2 regions of the Citrobacter sp. CFNIH10 genome follow, and region 2 is predicted to be linked to the other one. Evidence: predicted binding sites of a transcription regulator. Region 2 holds the regulator's gene; the other holds the start of a gene.

Region 1 (11,279 bases), on a different replicon from region 2:
CCAGCCGGAAATGTGTACCCTGATCGTCTTCAATGGTGACATTCTGAAACTGTTCTGCCACCGCTGTGGCTTGTTCGCGTGTGAACGAGCCATCGGCGAGGCACTTAAGTAATGTGTTCGTGTTGTCTGTCATGGTTTTTCTCCTGTAAAAGCCCCTGCATCAGAGGCTTTTCTGCGTCATCAAAAGGGGATCTCATCGTCAAAATCGTGACCCGGATCAGGCTGCGAAGGTGGTTGCTGCGGAGCAGTGTTAGATTTTTTACCTGCAGCCTTACCTTTCCCTTTCGCTGCACCGGAGGTGGCAGGAGGTGGCGTTTGCGGATCAGATTGAGGCTGACTTTCACGGCGGCCGCCCAGCATCTGCATGGTGCCCCCAACGTTAACCACAACTTCTGTAACGTACTTCTCCAGACCAGATTGATCAGTCCACTTGCGGCTACGTAACTGACCTTCGATATAGACCTGAGCACCTTTACGCAGATATTCCCCGGCCACTTCGGCCAGTTTTCCAAACACAACAACACGGTGCCATTCAGTGTTTTCGCGCATTTGTCCATCCTGTTTGTCACGCCATGTTTCTGACGTGGCCAGGGTGAAATTAGCCACTGCGCCACCGGAAGGCAGATAACGAACTTCGGGATCTTGTCCGAGATAACCGACAAGAATGACTTTATTGACGCCACGTGTTGCCATAATGAATCTCCTTAATCTGTTGTTTTGCCTTTTAAAACCATCACCCGTTGAGTTGCCGGGGCCGCGGTTTTGACTTTGTGCGGGGACCTGCTGAACCTGCCCCCTGGATATAACCTTCACCCGTTTGAGAGCCGTTCGCCGCAAGGGCGTAAACGAGCACGGGCGACGGCAGCTGTCCAGGGCGCGGTTTACCGCGTGCCATTTACCCTGGACGGATGATGGCGACTGTGCTTGTCTCAGCCCCGGCGAATGGACTCAAACGGGTGATACGGCGCCAGGGGGAAGGAGCAGGCACCCGCCGCAACGACGAAGAGCGCGGGCGCGAAACGGCGTTGCCCTGCAGAGTGCCGGCAGCTTTATCGCCGGCACGGTGAAAGCGGCGCGGCCGGAACGGTCGCAGCAAGCGCTGCCGTTGACCTTGACTTCAGACATCAGACACTAGCCGCCAGGCCCGAAACCGCGTAGCGGGTTCGGCGGAGTTTACCGCATCTTTTCGCGGTTAGCGGAGTGTGGCTCGACGACTGGACAGCGCAGCTGGCCGGGAGCCGAAGGTGTCCAGTATGGGTGTGCTTTTAAAGCCTTTAAGGGTTAAAAAGAGACATCACAGCAGGAAGAAGAAGAGAAAGCAGACAGACAGCAGGGAGCAAGCCGGAAACGTAAAGATGCAGGCTGGAGAGAATATGTTTTTCATGCCGCCGGAAAGAAGCCATGATAAACCGGCGGCATACCAGACGGGGCGTCAGGAACGGAGCTTATTTTCCTTCCTGAACTGCGCAACGCTATACCAGATTGAAGCCAGGAAAGCGAAAACGGTGATCAGGACACGAAATTCGTCACCCGGCTCTTTCCCCTTCAGCATCAGCGTTATGATGATGCCGGCAACGATAATCCACGCAATACCACTCCAGAGGCGCAGCTTATCCGCCACGACATTAATCAGAACAAAAGCAACGGCCAGAATAGCCCCCCACAGAGCCGGAACAGGCTGAAACGGAATAAAAAACAGGTTAATACCGGTTAAAAGCGTCACGGCAGCAAACATCAGAGACATACGCACAGATTACCCTCCCTGGAAACACTGAGTAAGAAAATCAATTCTGCTGATCATCTCCCGGTTTATTATATTCGGGTGCATTTGCGCGCGGCAGCTGCTGACTGTTCAGTCTATGTACGCGGAGCCGTTCATGGAAATATTCGCGCAGGTGTTCAGGCTGTTCCCGTTCAACAAGTTCCGGCACGACGGGCTTGTTCATGCGCTCCTGCCAGGCAACAGCAGCAGCCACCTTATCGACGGCAACTTTATCCTGCACCTCCTTTGAAAAAGAGGCGATATTCCACTTTGACATATGCATCACCGGTCTGCTTTACAGGAAGATATCCCTGATAATACGCGAATTCCGGGGCAACAGCGACTGACAACGGAGAGGAGAGTGCGCGGCGCCGGAGGCGCGGCGACGTCTCTCTCCGGCAGGCGCAGCCTGCCCGGGTTTTCGCGCGGCCGGAAGCGGCAGAGGTTCCCCCCTGCCCTGTGATTTATCGTGCCTTTCCCCCCTGAAGAATGAAATGGCCGCCAATATAGACGGCGCACTGACAGGTCATGTATTCGCAGATTTCATCCATCACCTGCGCAGTGGTCAGTTCCCGCTGACCGGCATCGCGGCGGCGGGCATTAATCAGGGCTTTGTACTGTCGCAGGATATCGCGGCTTTGTGGTGCAAGTTTCATGTGCTTTCTCCTTAACCGGCGGGCTTCCCCGCCGGATAGTAATCAGTTGCTGAATACATAGCCTTCATGGAAGACATAGACGCTGCTGAACAGATCCCGCGCGTAAGCCTCATAATCGAAATAGACGCGCAGGGATTCAGGCACCTCGTTTAACAGGCCGTGATCCTCCACAAAGCCATAAGCAAAATCCTCCTCGCTTTCAGCCTCGCCACAATACGCCTCATCAAAGGCGTCATAGTCGCACTCGCCGGTATAGTCCGCCCAGGCCACAAACGCGGCAGCGCGTCCTTCGTCCTGAGCCTGCCGGAATGCCTCGATAAACGCCCACTTAACAGAGGATTCAGAGGCAAACTGAGACGGGATCCCTTCCCAGTCCTGAAACATAAACTCGGGGTCATCCTCGGCGGCATGCAACGCCCGGCAGGCGTCATAAAATTCGTCTTCGTCGTCGAAGTCGGTTAAATCAAACCATTTGCCAAAAATACTGCCGCCGTTGTACTGGTGATATGTGCCCACGTAGACGGCCGGAACGGTTACTGATGAAGTCATTTTTGTCTCCCTGCGGGGCGGTGTAACCGCCCCGGTCGTTAATCAGTCCAGCGCGGCGTAAATAGCACTGCATTCGGGGTGAAAGGTGATGTGATTCCAGAGCTGGGCATCACGCAGCATATAAAGGCGGGTCAGCGCCGGGTTACTGCTGTCATGATGGGCCGCCAGACGGCGATTAATCGCCAGGCTGGTCAGAATAATGCCCGCCGCGTCGGCGCTGACAGTGCGATCAAACCAGTTTTCGCTACTGACCAGATGTACCCGGCCACAATCCGGCATCATGTAGCCGCCCCCCTCCGGCAGGCGAATAAAATGCCAGAAGCCGCCCTCATAGCCGGGCATCCATTTTTTGGCCAGAGCGTACACCTGTAATTCCGCGAGCATGAAATCCGTGCCGAACAGGTACGGCATAAAAGACAGGCGGTCGGACTCCTCAACATTCAGGACCGGGCATGTATTCACATACTGCATGGATAAACCTCCGTAATCACATAGACTGCGGCACCGGGTTGTGCCGTGCCGACACGACAGCCCGGCGAAAAGCGGAAGATGCAGGGGCGACACCGGAGGCCGCAGCGCAGATATAGCGCGAAGCTGGTCTGGACGGTTTTCGAGCGAAACCTGAGCGAGAAAACGACGGGAAGAACGGCGAGCATCATAAAAAACCTGCGACCGGGCGAGGATGGCGGCGTCAGCGCACCCTTGCATCTGCAGCGGCCGGGCTAAAGTGAAGGCACGGCACTACCCGTCGCGATGCAGGAGGTTGAATACAGGGTTTCTCTCCCCCGTTTTTCGACCACCGGGAGAAAAGCGGAAGCAGATGTCGCAACGCGACAGACGCAGTAATAAGGCCACGGACCGGAGGGATGGGGCCGGGTGAAGCGGAGCCGGCGGCAACGGCAAGCCGGCGACTGCCTTATCCGGGGATGGCGGCGCCAGCGAACTCCAGCCTCTGCGGCTGTCGGGCTAAAGTGAAGGCACGGCACAGCCAGCACACGGCACGGCGATAACAGAGGGTTGTGTTCACCCAAAAGGCCCGGAAACCGGGCCGGGTGGACGCGGAGCCGGCACGGCGACATCCTTATCGCACCACACCTCCTGTGCCGGCAGGCTGACAAGGGAGGGTCCCCCTCCCCTGACGCTCCGGGCTGTCACTCCTGAGTTCTGCTGGCGCGGGCCTCTCTCACCATTTCCCTTAAAACCCGGCGATCAAACCAGCGCCGGACCGGAGTGTCCGTAAAACGCAGCTGATCAGCGATAACCCCTGCGCTCCTGATAGTTTCCTCCCGCTCGTTAACCAGGGTGAGCAGGACCGGGCAGAATCGCGCATCGCGAATAAGAATGGCATCGAGGACCTGATCCAGCCTGTCGGTTTCGTCTTCGTCCAGGCAGTTATCATGATCATACTCAACGGCCAGCAAGCGCCAGTCACCGATCCGCCTGTCCATCAGACGGGGATTGACGGACGGCGTAAGCGCGGCGGCGATGCGCTTCGTATCCCGGTGGACGATTTCCGATATCTGCGTGAGGGAGGCTTTCAGGAAGGCCAGCAGATCGTCACATTCCGCCGCTGTCAGCCACTCCTGAGCGTAAGGCAGGCGGATAACCTGACAGTCAGCCAGCCGCTCCGGATGCGGATATGCCTGCACCGGAAAGAGATGCAGACGAGCCGGGGTTCCCGCCAGCCGCCGGGCGCTGGCGAGCAACAACGCTGCCCGGCCATACGTCAGCGGCTGACAAAGCTGTTCCGTAAGCGTGAGGATTTCCACGCCACTGAGAGAGCCGCAGGCGGCAAGCCAGCCGGGTACGGTTTCGGGGGCGACGGGCGCCATATCAACAGTGTCGGGCCAGCCAGCCTGGCGCAGCATCCGGTCGCCGTGACGCAGAATAAGCGTGTTAAGGGTTTCTTTTTTCATCATTATCGTCTCTGTCCGGGTTATATCACCCCGCCGCGTGGCGGGGCGATCTGCTGTCAGCTTTTCAGTAATGCCCGCACTTTTGCTGTATCCGCCAGGCGGCGCATTACGCTTTCCGGCACCGGGAGGTTGCGATCCCGTGCGGTCCATTCCCTGTCCCACAATGCCTGTTCGGCGGTAATCAGCAGGGTTTCAAGCAGGTCAACCGGCACAGTCACCCTCTGCCCGTTCTCTTTCACCTGGTCTATCAGTGCCATCACCAGGCCGGCTGACACGCCCGACTCAAGCCGTTGTTCTTCCGGTATAGTGTCCATGCGTTCCAGTACTGCCCTTACGTCATGTTCTGAAAAGGAATATTCCATCCCGTCAGCCAGTGCTTCAATATCCGCCGGGGTCCAGATAATCAGGTTCAGCGGGGTTTCTGCGGGATATTGCTCATTCAGCATCCTGCAAAGATCTTCACGGGTTCCGTACATGTTCTCTCCTCAATCCAGAAAGCTTTCATCGAGCATCAGTGCAATATTGAACGCCTCATCCATCAGGACGCTGAGACGTCGCAGACTGATACCGGCAAGCCGTTCCGCCAGTCCGTCGTACCGGTAGTGGTACGTGTCTTCCAGCACTTTCAGGGTGGTTTTCAGGTCGCAAAGATTGTTCGCCAGCCCGGCCATATCGCGGCGCAGGGCTTCGTGTCCGTCGTAATTCATTACGCGGCCTCCGGGAGCCATTCATCGTTCGCCGCCGGGGTATTTACGGCCCGGTGCATGGCGTCCAGTCGTTCGGTTCCGGCCCGGTGGTACTGCGCCAGCATTTCGATGCCGATATAGCGGCGTCCGGCACGGTATGCAGCGACGCAGGTCGAACCGCTTCCGGCAAACGGGTCGAGAACAATCGCGCCCGGAGCGCTGAATGACTCAATCAGCGGCTGTAGCGCCTCCACTGGTTTCTGCGTCGGATGCAGGGTATTACCGGTATACGGGAAGGGCAGCACATCCGGCAGCGGTTTAAGGGGCGGCACGGGGCGGCCTTTGGCAAGGACATAAGCCCCTTCATGGCAGTAGTCCACAAATCCGCGTCGGGCCCTGGCGTTACGACGGTTGGAGGCATAGTTTTTGGTGAACACAAGCTGGCCCACGGCATAGAATCCTGCCGCCTTCCACGCGGCCATAAAGCGGTCCACACGGTTCCAGCTGTAGAAGCTCACCATCAGTGCGTCTTTTTTAAGGACGCGGTACATCTCCAGCGTGGCCGGTTGCAGCCATTCGTCCGTCACATCCCCGGCAATCTGTCTGCACTGACGGTCCTTAAAACCGACGAGGTAAGGCGGATCGGTCACAATAAGGTCCACGGCACGGTCGGGGAATCCGCGCATCACATCAATACAGTTCCCGAGAATGAATCTGGACATGGCAGCACTCCTGTAGTCTGAGGGGGCAGGAGGCATCACCGCGATACCGTTCCCTACCGCACGCTGCCTGTTCATCGCGTCCGGTCACGGGTCAGGCCGACCGTGGAATACCGCAGCCGTCCGTCTTTTGGACGGCAAGGATATGCCGCGAAAGCGGCTTGAAGGGCGTTCCTTAAAAGGGCGAGGGACTGGCGCACACTCTCAACGACGCCGGGCCGGAGCGGAAAAACCGCCCGTCCCGTACCAGACCGGACGCGAGACACTGGCAGCGGGCGGCAGGCTGGCGTTAACTCCAGGCGAACGGGGAATTACCGGCATACCTGTCCACAAATCCGGGGCTTAAGATTGTGGATAACCTGAAGGCAAACGACGGAGAAGCGCGGGAGAACAGACGCCACCACGCCTGTTCTTTTTTTGAACAACCGGAAAGTTTATATCAGCGGTTCAGGGATTTATCCCCGGCCAGTGACAGGCCAATATAGACGCCCGCCCCCCAGATGACCTGCGACAAAATGAAAACCCACTGCGGAACGTCGAAAACCAGAAGCGGAAGCAGACATACCGTCACAATGCCAATCAGCCGGCTGCCAAATTTTCTGCGCACCGGTTCACTGCTGTCGACGGGAATGCGGGCGAGACGGAGAACATTTCTGAATCCTGGTGACATGAGAACCTCCCTGGGGATGTCAGTCATTTGAAATCGGTATAGTAGTGGATGTGATTCGTACTGTTAGTCACCGAATGCACGCCGCATATTTTTCTTTATTTCCCGGGTATCCGCCCCGGACACCGGCGCGGCAGATGCTGCCGGCGTATCCGGTACTGCAGCTGCAGCCCTGTTCACGTCAGCGGTGCCGGCCATCTGCTGAACCAGAGCCTGCAGCTCACTGACCGAGGTGGGCGGTACCGGCATACTGGCCAGCAGGCGCGGCAGTTCCGGCGCCGTCGTGTGGAGGGCAAGACCGGTGATAATCAGGTTTCTCAGCAGATCCCCACGCAGACGGGATGACGCTTCCGTCAGCACACTTTCCACCCGTTCCCCACTCCGGCCATTCTGAAGCGTCAGGGTGTAACGCCGGCGCTGGTATTCCGTCTCCGGTGACACGGGCAGAGCAGCCCCACCATTTTCGGGCTCATCCGGAAGGCCGGTGAGTGAGGACCAGGTTCCGGAGACCAGGGCCATCACGGCGCAAAAGCGGACAGCGCTCAGTTGCCCGGCAAAGAACACCGGGATCAGCGCCGGTAAACGGGCATCCACCTGGTATACCACCGCCCCGGCGGTGGCGGCGGTACGGATGAACTCACCGCGCAGGGGCTGTGAGATGGTGTTGATGGTTGCCATTGCCGCGATGTCGGTGCGATCGTCGCTGTGCAGATAGAAAGAATACTGGCCGTCCGGCACGTTTAGTCCTCTTTATTGTAAAGGGCAATCTCCCTGGCCAGCGCCATCTGCGGATCGCCTATAACCTCGATACGGTCAGGAGCCAGAGGCCAGGCCTGACGGATAGCTTCTTCTATGAGGGAAGCCCCTCCCCCGACCAGGAATACCCGGTTAACGTTCCTGAAGGCCGTCAGCTCACTGGTGACACGCGCCCCCAGGGAAGTGATCGCCTCTGTTATTTTGTTCCGAACCTCGTCGATTTTACCGGCATCGTTGATCACACGCTGCAGATACTGACGATCATTGCGGTTGCGGATGATAGTGTCAGCGATGAGGGCGCTGGTTTCGCTGTCTGCCGCCCGCAGCGCGCCTGCAGCTGCGCGGGTGACCTGTGACACGCCGACAGACGGATTACCGTGCACCGCACTGATATCATCAAACTGGCCGACAATCACACCGGCATCGAGCGTGGTGCCACCGAGATCGATAATCAGGGTGGTCTCAGCGGGGCCGGGCTTCAGCTCCGCGAGACGGGAGAACGCCGCCGGTAGTGATTCCGGCATCACCTTCACGTCCGTTACGGTAAACGCCCTGCCCTTATTCAGAACCAGCTCACGCATCAGGTTTTCCCGTTTGCGTCGTATGTTCTCCTCGTTCCGCTGGCAGTCCCCGTCGTAATACTCACTCAGGGGCAGCGTCACGGTCAGGCTCACCGGCTGCGGCTCCAGTCCGCTGTTCAGCAGCGCATGATGCACGGCCAGCAGGTTGAGATCACCGTACTGATATTCCACGTTTGTTGTCGGGATGGCATCCCGGCTGACGCTGTCCCAGGTGTATTTCAGCGTACCCACCTGATAGTTGAACGTTGCCGCACTGAATTCCGCCACTTTCCAGCCATGCCGGAAGGAGTTCGCAGAAACCCGGGTCTGAAGCTCATCTCCTTCAAACCATGCCAGCTTAACATTAGTTGAACCATCATCGCAGTAAATATTCATCAATATGCTCCGTTAATTACACTCATTTTGATACCAATTATAAGAGCAAGATGAAAAAAACAAAGTAACATTTCTCAATATGAGCAATACAAAAATATCAAAATGATTAATATAAGCATTTTGAACACCTTTATTTACTCAAAATGTTCTTAAGGCATGCGATCTGGATTATCGTCACGCTGTTAAATATACTGTATGCATAACCAGTAAAAATTAGAGTGTCAGGAGGAAAGATGAAACTACAACTTTTCAGCACCGGGAAAGAACTCCCGCCACAGGCCCATCCATTGTTTGCCGATCTGGCCAGCTGCGGTTTTCCCAGCCCTGCTGCTGACTATGTCGAGTCCGATCTGGATCTCCATGATTACTGCATACGGCATCCGAGCGCGACGTACTACCTGCGTGCCAGCGGAGACAGCATGGCCGACGGCAGTCTGTACAATGGCGATCTGCTGGTTGTGGACAGTGCTGAAAAGCCGCGGCACGGCGATATCGTTGTCGCCAGCGTACAGGGGGAGTTTACGGTGAAACGGCTTCTGCTGACGCCGCGACTGACGCTGCAGCCCATGAATGCCTCCTGGTCGCCGATTTATCCTGATCCCGACGAGCTGGATATCTTTGGCGTTGTCACGCATATCATCCACCGCCCGAGGGAGATGTACTGATGTTTGCCCTGGCCGATGTGAACAGCTTCTATGCCAGCTGTGAACGTGTTTTCCGCCCGGATTTGAAAGGAAAGCCGATAGTCGTCCTGAGCAACAACGACGGGAACGTAATCGCTCGCAGTGCCGAGGCGAAGCCCTGGATCAAAATGGGAACTCCGTGGTTTCAGATAAAAAACGAAAGGTACCCGGAAAAAATATATGCGTTTTCAAGTAATTATGAACTTTACGCCTCGATGTCGGCGCGCGTGATGAACTGCCTGGAGGAACTGGCCCCCAGGGTGGAACAGTATTCCATTGATGAGATGTTCCTCGACCTGACCGGCGTGGAGCACTGTATGGGGCTTGAGGACTTCGGCCGGCAGCTGCGTCAGCACGTGTATGACTGTACCCGCCTGACCATTGGCGTGGGCGCCGGACCAACGAAAACCCTCGCAAAATCAGCCCAGTGGGCCTCAAAAGAGTGGAAACAGTTTCGTGGCGTACTCGCGCTGACCAGGGGAAATCCGCAAAGGACGCGGAAACTGCTTTCACTGCAGCCGGTTGAAGAAATCTGGGGGGTGGGTAACCGTATTGCACGCAAGCTAAATGTGCTGGGCATAAAAACCGCGCTCGATCTGGCTCTGACGAACCCGGCCTTCATCCGCAAAAATTTTTCTGTGGTCCTTGAGCGAACGGTACGGGAACTGAACGGGGAAAGCTGCCTTTCGCTTGAGGAAGCCCCTCCGACGAAACAGCAAATTGTCTGCAGCCGCAGTTTTGGCGTGAAGATCACGGAGTACGAGTCACTCCGTCAGGCTATCTGTCAGCACGCAGAGCGGGCCTCTGAAAAACTGCGTAAAGAGCACCAGTATTGCCGGCATATTTCCGTTTTCATCAAAACGTCTCCGTTCGCCATTAAAGAGCCTTACTACGGCAACGTGGCTACGGAAAAACTGCTTACACCCACTCAGGACACCAGGGACATCATTGCAGCCGCCACAATGGCTCTGGAGCGTATCTGGAGGGATGGGCACCGGTATGCCAAAGCCGGAGTTATGCTGAATGACTTCACCGGCTCCGGCGTTTCGCAGCTGCAGCTGTTTGACGAACGCCCGCCACGCCCTCACAGTGCTGAGCTGATGAGGGTTCTGGACGGGATCAACAACTCAGGGCTGGGTAAAGTATGGTTTGCCGGTAGAGGAATTGCGCCATCCTGGCAAATGAAACGCGATATGCTCTCCCCTGCGTACACCACTCGCTGGAGAGATATCCCCGTTGCGAGGATCGGTTAAATTTTGCCTTTCAGAGAGAGCCAGCAGTGCTCGCCGCAGCCGAACGACAGGGCGAAGCCCGCGAGTGAGCGAGGAAGCACCAGGGGAGCTGAAGCCTTTTAAAGCACCTTACGCACTTAAGTTCTATAGATTCCATAATGAGTTATCCACATATCCTTTGAGTAGATCCAATAACTTACCCTTAGTTATCCAAATAGATCCAAACTGATCCCTTTAGCGGCAAAACCTTTGTTTACGGGCTTCGTAGCGATTTCAGGTGTGTCGTAGTGGGAAAAAGGTGTTCTGAAGCGGGAAAAAGGTGTGTCAAAACGGGGTAAGGGTGGGTAGAATCGGGAAGAAAGGTGTGTCGAAACGGGAAATAGTTAATATTTAGGCACATATCGATCATATGCTATGAATGGATATAACTATATGAATGAGAATGTTTATATCGGCGAGGTTATAGGTCCAGATTGTGAAAGTGTTAACAATAAACTCACCGTCACAAGTAAGGCCACAGTTCAGCCTGTAGCCCTGATGAGATTAAATGTTTTTGTTCCTTCAAGCAGGCCTGCAAAGGGCACCAGAACATCAATCGATGCGACCTCTGTTCTCAAGGATCTGGAATTCTCAAGGCGGGAGGGGTACGACGATATTCGTATAACCGGTGAACGGTTGAGTATGGCCATCGACTTCA
Region 2 (11,279 bases):
GATAGAGAAAATTTGCGATGCTTGTCGCGAGTCCCTGAAAGAGGAGTCTGGCGAGTGAAAACATTAATCCGCGTTCTTCTCTGGATTGGCGGAATTTCGCTGTTTGCTCTGCTGGTTTGTTTTGCCGGTGAGCACGGCCGCGAAGATTGTGAGGTTCGCATTGCCAAAGAGCTGAACACCACCGCCGTATACATCAACGGCCATTGCATGGTCAAAGGCTACGGTCGTTTCGACGGGAGATAGTGTTATGGCTTACGAACGTGAAAGCCTTATCGAAAAGCACCTCGTCGCCGAAGTGAAAAAAGCTGGCGGAGTCGCCTTTAAGTTCGTGTCACCCGGTCGCCGCTCGGTACCGGATCGCATCGTCCTGTTACCCGGCGGCCGTCTCGTTTTCGTTGAATGTAAAGCACCCGGCAAACCACCACGCGCAGACCAGCTGCGCGAACACGAACGGCTCCGCGCGCTGGGCTTTACCGTGGTGGTGCTGGATAGCAAAAATCTGGAGGGGATATTGTGCGAAAAGTCCAACGACGCAGTAAATTCCGCCTGATTGGTGGCCCGTACGATGGCGCTATCGTGATGCTCTTTACCGCCGGTACTCTGGAGTTTACAGCTAAAGGGCAGACCGGGCGATATACAGGACAGAGCGGCGACAGGCTACACTGGGAGGAAAAACGTGCCAGATAACTCCCCTTCTAAAATTTTCACGCCCCGCCCTTATCAAGACCTCATCATTAACCACGAAATCGATATTCTGCGCTGCAACATCTGGGCGGGTATGGGTATGGGTAAAACCGTGGCGACGCTCACCACACTGGAAGATCTCTTCATGGCGGGAGCGGAGACTCAGCCCACGCTGGTCCTTGCGCCGCTGCGCGTGGCCGCCAGCACGTGGCCGGATGAAGCGGTTAAATGGGGGCATCTGCGCAATATCGAGGTGCAGCCAATTGTCGGTAACGCCAAAGCGCGCGCTGCGGCGCTGGTGAACAGCAATGCCAGCGTGTTTACCATTAACTATGACAATCTGGTCTGGCTGGTGGAAGAGCTGGGCGGCCGCTGGCCGTTCGGTACCGTTATCCCCGACGAAAGCACCCGGCTGAAATCCTTTCGGTTGCGCGGGGGCGGTAAGCGCGCGGCGGCGCTGGGCAAAGTGGCGCATAAGCACGTCCGGCGCTGGATGAATCTCACCGGTACGCCAGCGCCAAACGGCCTGGTGGATTTGTGGGGGCAAGCGTGGTTTGTCGACCAGGGGCAGCGCCTCGGACGCACCTACGGCGCGTTTACCTCCCGCTGGTTCAACTCAATACAGTTTCCGGGGCAGAGCTGGACGAAGCTGGAGCCGTTCGCACACTCGCAGGACGAAATACAGCGTGCACTGGCCGACGTGACTATCTCGCTGGACGCCGCCGACTGGTTCGACATCAAAGAGCCCATCCATAACGTGATCCGCGTGGACATGCCGCCGAAGGCCCGCCAGCAGTATCGCGAAATGGAAAAGGAAATGTTCCTTGAGCTGAACGGAGAAGGCATCGAAGCGCCGAACGCTGCGGCAAAGACAGTGAAGTGTCTGCAAATTGCCAGCGGCGCAGTGTACACCGACGACGCCGGGAGCTGGTCAGAACTGCACGACGCGAAGCTGCAGGCGCTGGAAAGTATTCTCACCGAAGCAGCTGGCGCACCGGTGCTGGTGGCCTACCACTGGAAACACGACCTTGAGCGCCTGCTTAAAGCATTTCCGAAAGGTCGCCATCTTGACCAGGACCCACTGACCCTTCGCGACTGGAACGCCGGAAAAATCCCGGTCCTGTTCGCGCACCCGGCCAGCGCGGGCCATGGCCTGAACATGCAGGACGGCGGCAACATACTGGTGTTTTTCTCCCACTGGTGGGATCTGGAGCAGTACCAGCAAATTATCGAACGCATTGGGCCAACCCGGCAGATTCAGGCCGGACACAACCGCCCGGTGTTTATTCACCACATTATCGCCGCCGACACTATGGACGAAATGGTGATGGAACGGCGCAACTCAAAACGAACAGTGCAGGACATCCTGCTCGATGCCATGAAAAAGAGAGGTATAGCATGAACACTATGTTTTTGCTGATGGCGGAATTCGAAACATCAACGATACCGTTATCGGTAGTTGCTGAGCGATACCTCGGTATGCGACCCGCGACAGCAGATAAAAAGGCGGGTTGCGGTGAACTACCAATTCCCACATTCAGAGTGGGTGACAGTCAGAAATCCCCGAGAATGGTCCACGTCAGCGACCTTGCCGAGTTCATAGATATGAAAAGAAAAGCGGCGAAAGAAGAACTGAAATCCTGCCAGTAAGCCCCGCAGCAGGTACACCAATAGTACACCAGTAACATTTAACAGATTGATTAATAAAGTATATTCTCCCCATCGAGCATAGGCGCGATGGAAAAACGGTGAGCGGGAAAGGCAGATTGTGATTCTGGTGACATGGTGGTTTTTTGAGCGTCCTGTAAATTGGGGGCGCTACTATAGCACAGGCAAAACCGGAGACGTAATGTCTCCGGTTATCCCCATCAGAACGTCACGCTGACCTGCGCGCCTGCGCCCCAGGTTTCGTCCTCGCCATACAGTCCCATCAAATCAAGATGGACACGATTGAACGGGGCAAACCCGACGCCGCCGGTAAAGACGTTGCTGTCGTTATCTTTCACGTCAGCACGATAACCGGCACGCACGGCCAGCCAGTCGAGCGGCCGGACTTCAGCACCAACGCCGACATACTGTGAGTTTTCCTCGCTTTTGAAACCTTTGGTTTCGGTCAAATCACCGTCTGCACTCAGCGTCAGCAGCTCGTTTTGCCACGCCATACCGGCGGTGACCAGCGGGCGAATCTGGTACGTGTCTTTGTAGTTTCGCGTTTCACCCGTCATGCCGTGGGTGATAGTGATCGATTTGGTATCCAGATCGCGTGAAATGAGGTTCTGCCCGCTGATCCCCACCGTCCAGTGTTCACCAAAGTCCGCCGCAATCCCGGCGTCGACGTTAAAACCAGTGTCATCATTACGATAACGACTACTGTTCCAGTCGCTGCTGTCGTAGTTATAGATAGAGGTGGTGTAATTGTAGAGCCAGGTTTTTTGCAGTTTTGGCGTAACGCCAATCGACACCGGCACATCGCCGAACGTAAACTGTCGGGCAACGGCGATACCATAATCTGAAACAATTGCCGCGCGTCCCGATGCCGTCGAGTTGAGGTGTTTGGTTATCTCATCTGAGCCTTCAATCGCCGCCTTCCCGGCTTCAACGAGCGCATAGGTATCGCTGCCCTCAATCCGGCGCAGATAGTCAATATCACCCTGATCAATGGATGAACTGACCCGTCCATGCGCATAGCCCTTCGCCACGAAAGCCAGGGAAAGCGTCTCATTGGGAATGCTCACCGCCAGTCCCGCCCCTGCATTGGCGCGTGCCGTTTTCCCTTTCAGGTATTCGAGTTCATCGGCAAGATCGCGTGCCGCGCCCTGAAACTGATTCAACACGCCGCGCGGGTTGAGCAAAACTTCCTGCGGCGTCAGATTATCAACCACCTCATCGTAGTAATCGATTTTGTCGCTGATCTCATCAATTTCATCCTGAAGATTATCTTTGTCGGTGATTTGTGCACCGACCGCCGGAAGAATCACGGTAACGCTGTCTTCAGGCTTCGCTTTCGCCAGCAACGCCGGGTTAATGAGAACCCCGCTACCATAATTTGCCGACGCCACGCCCGTTCCGCCCATCGCGTCGTTACGCGCTTCCGCCCAGGTATTCGCCGCGTTCGCCTGTTGGGAAACCAGGAACGAGACCACAATTGCCACCACCGAAAAATTAAAATTTTTATTCACAGTAAACCTATTTTATTTGCAGGTGAAATAATGCCTCAGCCAGTATCAACGCGGCTGAGTAGGACTATTGCTGTGATAAAATGGGTGAAGATGACGCTATTCGCTCCATGCAGAACTTGCTGGAATGTTTTTATTATGTGACAGACATCAATATGTATAGAAGAGAATGCGAAACAGGGAAAGATTAGCAGGCGATTTATCGTGCCGGCCTGGATCTCGGCGTTTCTCCCATAACATGATAAAGTGAGGGTTTTCTTACTTCACGCGATCCGAGGTGCCCAATGGAAAAGACCACAACGCAAGAGTTGCTGGCGCAAGCTGAAAAACTGTGCGCGCAACGCAATGTGCGCCTGACCCCACAGCGCCTTGAGGTGTTGCGTCTGATGAGCCTTCAGGAAGGCGCAATTAGCGCTTACGATCTGCTCGACCTGCTGCGTGAATCAGAACCGCAGGCCAAGCCGCCAACGGTCTATCGCGCACTCGATTTTCTGCTTGAACAAGGTTTTGTGCATAAGGTTGAATCCACCAACAGCTATGTGCTGTGTTACCTGTTCGATCAGCCAACTCATACTTCCGCGATGTTTATCTGCGACCGCTGTGGTGCGGTGAAAGAAGAGTGTGCGGAGGGCGTGGAAGACATTATGCATACGCTGGCGGCGAAGATGGGGTTTGCCCTGCGCCACAATGTGATTGAAGCACACGGATTATGCTCAGCCTGCGTGGAAGTGGAAGCCTGCCGTCACCCTGGCGAGTGTCAGCACGATCATTCGATTCAGGTTAAAAAGAAACCCCGTTAATGAAGTGGGCGGCATGCTATGCCGCCCGAAGCAAACAGAGGGGCTTACATCCTTGTACTCACGGGTATGAGGGTAGCTTACCACCGATAGTCGTTGCGTTTTTCCCAGCTATCGACCTCTTTCTCCGCCTGGTCTTTCTCGTAACCATAACGTTCCTGAATCTTACCGACCAGTTGATCACGCTTACCTTCAATGACTGTCATATCGTCATCGGTCAGTTTGCCCCACTGCTCTTTCACTTTACCTTTAAATTGTTTCCAGTTACCGCCGGCTTCGTCTTTATTCATCATAAAGTCCTCTTTATTAGGCTGTGAATAGTGAGAGTAAACCGCCCAACTGCGTTCGTTTTCTGCTGGACGTGAGATTAAGTGTAGTCAGAGATTCTGGGTTCAATTCACTATTCAGAATCTTTAACCATCACGAAGCCGAAAACCAGGTCCCATTCCGCCAGTGGCGCCGCCAGATCCAGGCTAATGACAGTCCGCGCAGCGCCAGGAAAACCGCCAGCGCCAGCCACAAACCGTGATTCCCCAACACGGGGAGGGTCAGCAAGGTCAGCGCAAACCCGGCAGCCGCGACCGCCATACTGTTACGCATTTCAGCCGCCCGCGTTGCACCGATAAACATACCATCCAGCAGATAGCACCAGACGCCGACCAACGGCAAAATCACTTGCCAGAGCAGATAGCGATCGGCCAGTTGCTGGATTTGCGGGAGTGATGTCAGCAGCGCGACGATCTGTTCGCCCGCGAGCAGATAAACCACTGAGAACAGCAGTGCGACAATACCTGACTGACGGCACGCCGCGCGCCAGACCTCCAGCAACTGACTGCCATCGCGGGCGCCATAGGCCTGACCGGAATGCGCCTCCACGGCGTAGGCAAAGCCATCCAGCGCATAGGCCGTAAACGTCAGCAACGTCATCAACACGGCGTTAACGGCGATGATATCGCTACCCAGTCTGGCCCCCAGCACGGTAATGGCACCAAAACAGAGTTGCAGCAGCAGCGAACGCAGCATGATGTCGCGATTAAGCGCCAGAAGACGACGAAAGTTGCCGCGCCAGGCCTGCCTGAGTATGACGAGAGAGACGCCCCGCAAGTGCAAGACCTTACGCACCATCAACAAACCGATCAGCAACGTCGCATATTCCGCAATCACCGTCGCCAGTGCGGCCCCCTGCACGTTCATATGCAGCCCCATTACCAGCCAGAGGTCGAGCACAATGTTCAGGATATTGCCGACAATCAGCAGGATCACCGGCGCACGCGCGTATTGCACGCCCAGTAACCAACCGAGCAGAACCAGATTCGCCAGTGACGCCGGCGCGCTCAGCCAGCGAATGGCCAGGAATCGCCTCGCCTGTTCCAGCACCGCTTCGCTGCCGCCGACAATGTGTAGCGCCAGGTCGATAATCGGCGTGCGGAAGATAGCAATTAATGTCCCTGCGCCCAAAGCCAGGACCAGCGGTTGCACCAGAGCCCTCGCCAGCGCCTGAGGATTCTTCGCGCCGAATGCCTGCGCCGTCAGCCCGGTAGTGCTCATCCGTAAGAAGAGCAGTAGCATAAACAGAAAGCTGGTTGCGGTTGCGCCTACTGCCACACCGCCGAGATAGACGGGGCTGTCCAGGTGACCAATGACCGCCGTATCCACCAGTCCCAGCAGCGGAACGGTGATATTGGAGAAAATCATCGGTAAGGCGAGGCGCCAGAGTGCTTTGTCAGCAGAAGCAAAAAAAGGCATGGAGACGAGCCTGAGAAGAGGTCATAACGAGAGTGGTGAGAGTGCCGGATAACGACGTAAACGCCTTATCCGGCCTAAAGAAGTACTACAGCCATTCACCATTACGGATGACGCCAACGGCCAGTCCTTCGATGGTAAAATTCTGTTCGCGAAGGTCAACCAGGATTGGTTTAAATTCGCTGTTTTCGGGCAGCAGTTCAACTTTATTGCCCTGTTTTTTCAGGCGCTTGACCGTCACTTCATCGTCGATACGCGCTACAACCACCTGACCGTTACGCACGTCCTGGGTTTTGTGTACCGCCAGCAGATCGCCATCCATAATGCCGATGTCTTTCATCGACATTCCGCTGACGCGCAGCAGGAAATCGGCGTTCGGCTTAAACAAAGATGGATCCACCTGATAATGGCCTTCAATGTGCTGCTGCGCCAGCAGCGGCTCGCCCGCCGCAACGCGACCGATGAGCGGTAACCCTTCCTCTTCTTCCTGCAGCAGTCGAATGCCGCGAGAAGCACCGGAGACGATTTCAATCGCCCCTTTACGTGCCAGCGCCTTCAGGTGTTCTTCAGCCGCGTTTGGGGAACGGAACCCCAAACGCTGTGCGATCTCCGCACGCGTCGGTGGCATACCTGTCTGGCTGATGTGATCCCGAATGAGATCAAACACCTCTTGTTGCCTGGCCGTTAACGCTTTCATTCCGCCCCCTGGGTGTATATACAGTTATGCTGTGAGTATATACAGCTAAAGGTGATTTTGGAACCACAAACTACACATTCGACAGCAGATTTAGCCGGTTATGGAATCAGGGTCGAAAAACGTTAGCGAAAATGTGGCCACAACAGGAGTCCCCAGGTGATCAGCGCCACAATGATAGAAAGCAGTACCGCCGCCGACCCCATATCTTTTGCGCGACCAGAAAGTTCGTGATAATCAGAGCCGATACGGTCCACTACCGCCTCGATGGCGCTGTTCAGGATTTCAACAATCATGACCAGCATGACAGAGCCTATCAGCAGAACGCGCGTAATGGCATCCACGTCCAGCCAGCAGGCGATAGCCACGGCCAGCAGCGCCGCCACGCTTTCCTGACGGAACGCGGCCTCGTTAATCCACGCGGCGCGAAAACCTTTCCAGGAATAGCCTGCAGCTTTGATAATTCGGGTGAATCCAGTGGTATTATTAGCCATTAAAAGAACCTTTTTGCATTATTGGCGTCAATGACATTGTCTTGTTAACTCATGTAATTCGAGTTAGGGCAACGCGGCGCGAAGTATGACGGGATAGACCAGAAATTCACATGACTTTCTGATATCCTTGCAACGCAATTGCATTATTAACCAGAGGCTTTACATCGTTTATGTCCGGCTGGCCACGAATTTACTACAAAATACTGAATTTACCATTAAGTGTACTGGTAAAAAGCAAGTCTATTCCGGCAGATCCTGCCCCGGAATTGGGACTCAACACCTCTCGCCCAATTATGTACGTTTTGCCGTACAACTCCAAAGCGGACTTGCTGACGCTGCGCGCGCAATGTCTGGCGCACGATCTCCCCGACCCGTTAGAACCGCTGGAGATCGATGGCACACAGTTGCCGCGCTATGTGTTCATTCACGGCGGACCGCGTGTCTTCACCTATTACACGCCGAAAGAAGAGTCCATCAAGCTGTTCCATAACTATCTCGACCTGCATCGCAGCAATCCGGATCTGGATGTGCAAATGGTGCCGGTGTCGGTGATGTTTGGACGTTCTCCGGGTCGTGAAAAGGGCGAGGTTAACCCGCCGCTGCGCATGCTTAATGGCATTCAGAAATTCTTTGCCGTCTCCTGGCTTGGCCGCGACAGCTTTGTCCGCTTCTCGCCTTCCGTCTCTCTGCGCCGAATGGCCGATGAGCACGGCACGGATAAAACCATTGCGCAGAAACTGGCTCGCGTGGCGCGTATGCACTTCGCCCGTCAGCGCCTGGCCGCGGTGGGGCCGCGTCTACCTGCGCGTCAGGATCTCTTCAACAAGCTGCTGGCCTCCAAAGCGATTGCCCGCGCGGTGGAAGACGAAGCGCGCAGCAAGAAAATCTCCCATGAAAAGGCGCAGCAAAACGCCATTGCGCTGATGGAAGAGATCGCCGCCAACTTCTCTTACGAGATGATTCGCCTGACCGACCGTATTCTGGGCTTCACCTGGAACAGGCTGTATCAGGGGATTAACGTTCACAACGCAGAACGCGTTCGCCAACTGGCGCACGACGGGCACGAAATTGTTTATGTTCCCTGCCACCGCAGCCACATGGACTACCTGCTGCTCTCCTACGTGCTCTATCACCAGGGGCTGGTGCCGCCGCACATCGCTGCAGGTATCAACCTGAACTTCTGGCCGGCAGGCCCGATCTTCCGCCGCCTGGGCGCGTTCTTTATTCGTCGTACCTTTAAGGGCAATAAGCTCTATTCCACGGTTTTCCGTGAGTATCTGGGCGAACTGTTCAGCCGCGGCTACTCGGTTGAATACTTTGTCGAAGGTGGTCGTTCCCGTACCGGCCGTTTGCTGGACCCAAAAACTGGCACGCTGTCGATGACCATCCAGGCGATGCTGCGCGGCGGCACCCGTCCGATCACCCTGGTGCCGATTTACATCGGTTACGAGCACGTGATGGAAGTGGGAACCTATGCCAAAGAGCTGCGCGGCGCGACCAAAGAGAAAGAGAGCCTGCCGCAGATGCTGCGTGGCCTGAGCAAGCTGCGTAATCTCGGTCAGGGCTACGTCAACTTTGGCGAGCCAATGCCATTGATGACCTACCTGAATCACCACGTGCCGGAGTGGCGCGAGTCTATCGATCCGATCGAAGCCGTGCGTCCAGCCTGGCTGACGCCGACGGTAAACGGGATTGCGGCGGAGCTGATGGTGCGTATTAACAATGCGGGTGCGGCGAACGCCATGAACCTGTGCTGCACCGCGCTGTTAGCGTCTCGCCAGCGTTCGCTGACCCGCGAACAATTGACCGAGCAGCTCAACTGTTACCTGGATCTGATGCGCAACGTGCCGTATTCCTCTGATTCGACCGTGCCGTCTGTCAACGCCAGCGATCTTATCGATCACGCGTTGCAGATGAACAAATTCGAAGTCGAGAAGGATACCATTGGCGATATCATCATTCTGCCGCGCGAGCAGGCGGTCCTGATGACCTACTATCGCAATAACATCGCGCATATGCTGGTGCTACCGTCACTGATGGCGGCGATCGTCACCCAGCATCGTCATATTTCCCGCGAAGCGTTGCTGCAACACGTTGACGTGCTCTACCCGATGCTGAAAGCCGAGCTGTTCCTGCGCTGGGAGCGCGATGAGTTGGCAGACGTGATTGATGCGCTGACGGCTGAAATGCAGCGTCAGGGGCTGATTACCGTTCAGGATGATGAACTGCATATCAATCCGGCTCATTCCCGTACGCTGCAACTGCTGGCCGCGGGTGCGCGCGAAACGCTGCAGCGTTATGCCATCACCTTCTGGCTGCTGAGCGCTAACCCGTCGATCAACCGCGGGACGCTGGAGAAAGAAAGCCGCACCGTGGCGCAGCGTCTGTCCGTGCTGCACGGTATTAACGCGCCGGAATTCTTCGACAAGGCGGTGTTCAGCTCACTGGTGCTGACTCTGCGTGACGAGGGTTACATCAGCGATACCGGCGATGCGGAGCCGGGCGAAACGATGAAGGTGTATCAGATGTTGGCGGAACTCATCACGTCGGATGTACGCCTCACCATCGAAAGCGCGACGCAGAGCGAGTAAAGAAAAAGCCGGTCAAGATGACCGGCTTTTTTATGTTAGATTGCCGGATGGCGGCGTTCCGCCTGATCCGGCCTACATCGGCTTACGGTTTAGTAGGCCCGATAAGCGCAGCGCCACCGGGCAAGATGCTTTATGAGTGCCAGTAGCTCATTGCCAGACCGATAAACAACACCAGCCCGACGTAGTTATTGTTCATGAATGCTTTAAAGCAGGCCTCGCGTTCGCGGCTGGCAATCAGTTTCTGTTGATAAACAAACAGCGCGCCCGCGACCAGCACAGACCAGTAATAACCCAGCCCCAGACCGTTCAGCCAGCCAATCAGCGCCATCAGCGCCAGCACCGCCACCTGCAAGATACCGATAATCAGCTTGTCATGTTCGCCAAACAGAATGGCCGTCGATTTAATGCCGATTTTCAGATCGTCATCGCGGTCAACCATCGCGTACTGCGTGTCGTAGGCCACCGCCCACAAGATATTGGCCAGGAACATCAGCCAGCAGCTCAAGGGTACCGACTCACTCACCGCCGCGAAGGCCATCGGGATCGACCAGCCAAACGCCGCCCCCAGCACCACCTGCGGCAGGTGGGTGTAGCGCTTCATAAACGGATAGACCCACGCCAGCGCCAGTGCTGCAACCGACAGCAATATGGTCATGGTGTTGAGCGTTAATACCAACAGAAAAGCGAGCAGTACCAGCACCACAAACAGCGTCCGGGCCTCTTTTTCCGTCACCGCGCCGCTGGGCAGTGGGCGGTTCGCCGTGCGTTTTACGTGTCCGTCAAATTTTCGATCGGCATAGTCATTAACCACGCATCCGGCGGCACGCATCAGCCAGACCCCGGCGACAAACACCGCCAGGATCCACCCTTGAGGGACGCCAGGGGTCGCTACCCACAGAGCCCATAGCGTCGGCCAGAGCAGCAGTAAGGCGCCGATGGGCTTATCCGTACGCATCAAGCGGTGAAACGCCAGCAGCTTATTTTGCGTCAGACTCCACTCCATTTTATTTTCCTCTTAGTACAACGGCGATGCAGGTAAAAACAGTTCGGTCAGCATTAGCGGCTTACCGCTCAGTCGCAGGCGGGAACGACGTCCCCAC

What was found. The regulator LexA, encoded in region 2, represses DNA repair genes until DNA is damaged. The targets are predictions, from matches to a motif close to TNCTGTATGTACATACAGNA.
Region 1: a site for LexA is predicted at 8,857-8,876, ahead of umuD (translesion error-prone DNA polymerase V autoproteolytic subunit). Genes of this name have one in related genera too.

The regions. Positions count from the first base shown of each region.
Region 1 covers NZ_CP026212.1:42,407-53,685, forward strand. Annotated here, with positions in the region: gene C2U53_RS01150 (DUF905 domain-containing protein) at 1-133, opposite strand, end outside; gene ssb (single-stranded DNA-binding protein) at 181-693, opposite strand; gene C2U53_RS01160 (hypothetical protein) at 1,433-1,750, opposite strand; gene C2U53_RS01165 (DNA polymerase III subunit theta) at 1,785-2,039, opposite strand; gene C2U53_RS01170 (hypothetical protein) at 2,227-2,418, opposite strand; gene C2U53_RS01175 (antirestriction protein ArdA) at 2,461-2,967, opposite strand; gene C2U53_RS30080 (antirestriction protein) at 3,010-3,438, opposite strand; gene C2U53_RS01185 (hypothetical protein) at 4,119-4,886, opposite strand; gene C2U53_RS01190 (DUF1380 domain-containing protein) at 4,940-5,359, opposite strand; gene C2U53_RS01195 (hypothetical protein) at 5,369-5,590, opposite strand; gene C2U53_RS01200 (DNA methylase) at 5,590-6,291, opposite strand; partial or broken gene C2U53_RS01205 (hypothetical protein) at 6,363-6,532, opposite strand; gene C2U53_RS01210 (hypothetical protein) at 6,728-6,958, opposite strand; gene C2U53_RS01215 (plasmid partitioning/stability family protein) at 7,022-7,693, opposite strand; gene parM (plasmid segregation protein ParM domain-containing protein) at 7,696-8,667, opposite strand; gene umuD (translesion error-prone DNA polymerase V autoproteolytic subunit) at 8,901-9,332, shown strand; gene C2U53_RS01230 (Y-family DNA polymerase) at 9,332-10,603, shown strand; gene C2U53_RS01235 (RepB family plasmid replication initiator protein) at 11,015-11,279, shown strand, end outside.
Region 2 covers NZ_CP026216.1:1,719,828-1,731,106, reverse strand. Annotated here, with positions in the region: gene C2U53_RS11730 (hypothetical protein) at 1-58, shown strand, start outside; gene C2U53_RS11725 (hypothetical protein) at 55-243, shown strand; gene C2U53_RS11720 (VRR-NUC domain-containing protein) at 248-550, shown strand; gene C2U53_RS29905 (hypothetical protein) at 514-687, shown strand; gene C2U53_RS11715 (DEAD/DEAH box helicase) at 677-2,086, shown strand; gene C2U53_RS11710 (pyocin activator PrtN family protein) at 2,083-2,334, shown strand; partial or broken gene C2U53_RS30720 (tRNA dihydrouridine(20/20a) synthase DusA) at 2,406-2,516, opposite strand; gene traF (conjugal transfer protein TraF) at 2,553-3,863, opposite strand; gene zur (zinc uptake transcriptional repressor Zur) at 4,145-4,660, shown strand; gene C2U53_RS11695 (CsbD family protein) at 4,738-4,947, opposite strand; gene dinF (MATE family efflux transporter DinF) at 5,078-6,403, opposite strand; gene lexA (transcriptional repressor LexA) at 6,489-7,097, opposite strand; gene C2U53_RS11680 (diacylglycerol kinase) at 7,220-7,588, opposite strand; gene plsB (glycerol-3-phosphate 1-O-acyltransferase PlsB) at 7,759-10,179, shown strand; gene ubiA (4-hydroxybenzoate octaprenyltransferase) at 10,310-11,182, opposite strand; gene ubiC (chorismate lyase) at 11,195-11,279, opposite strand, start outside.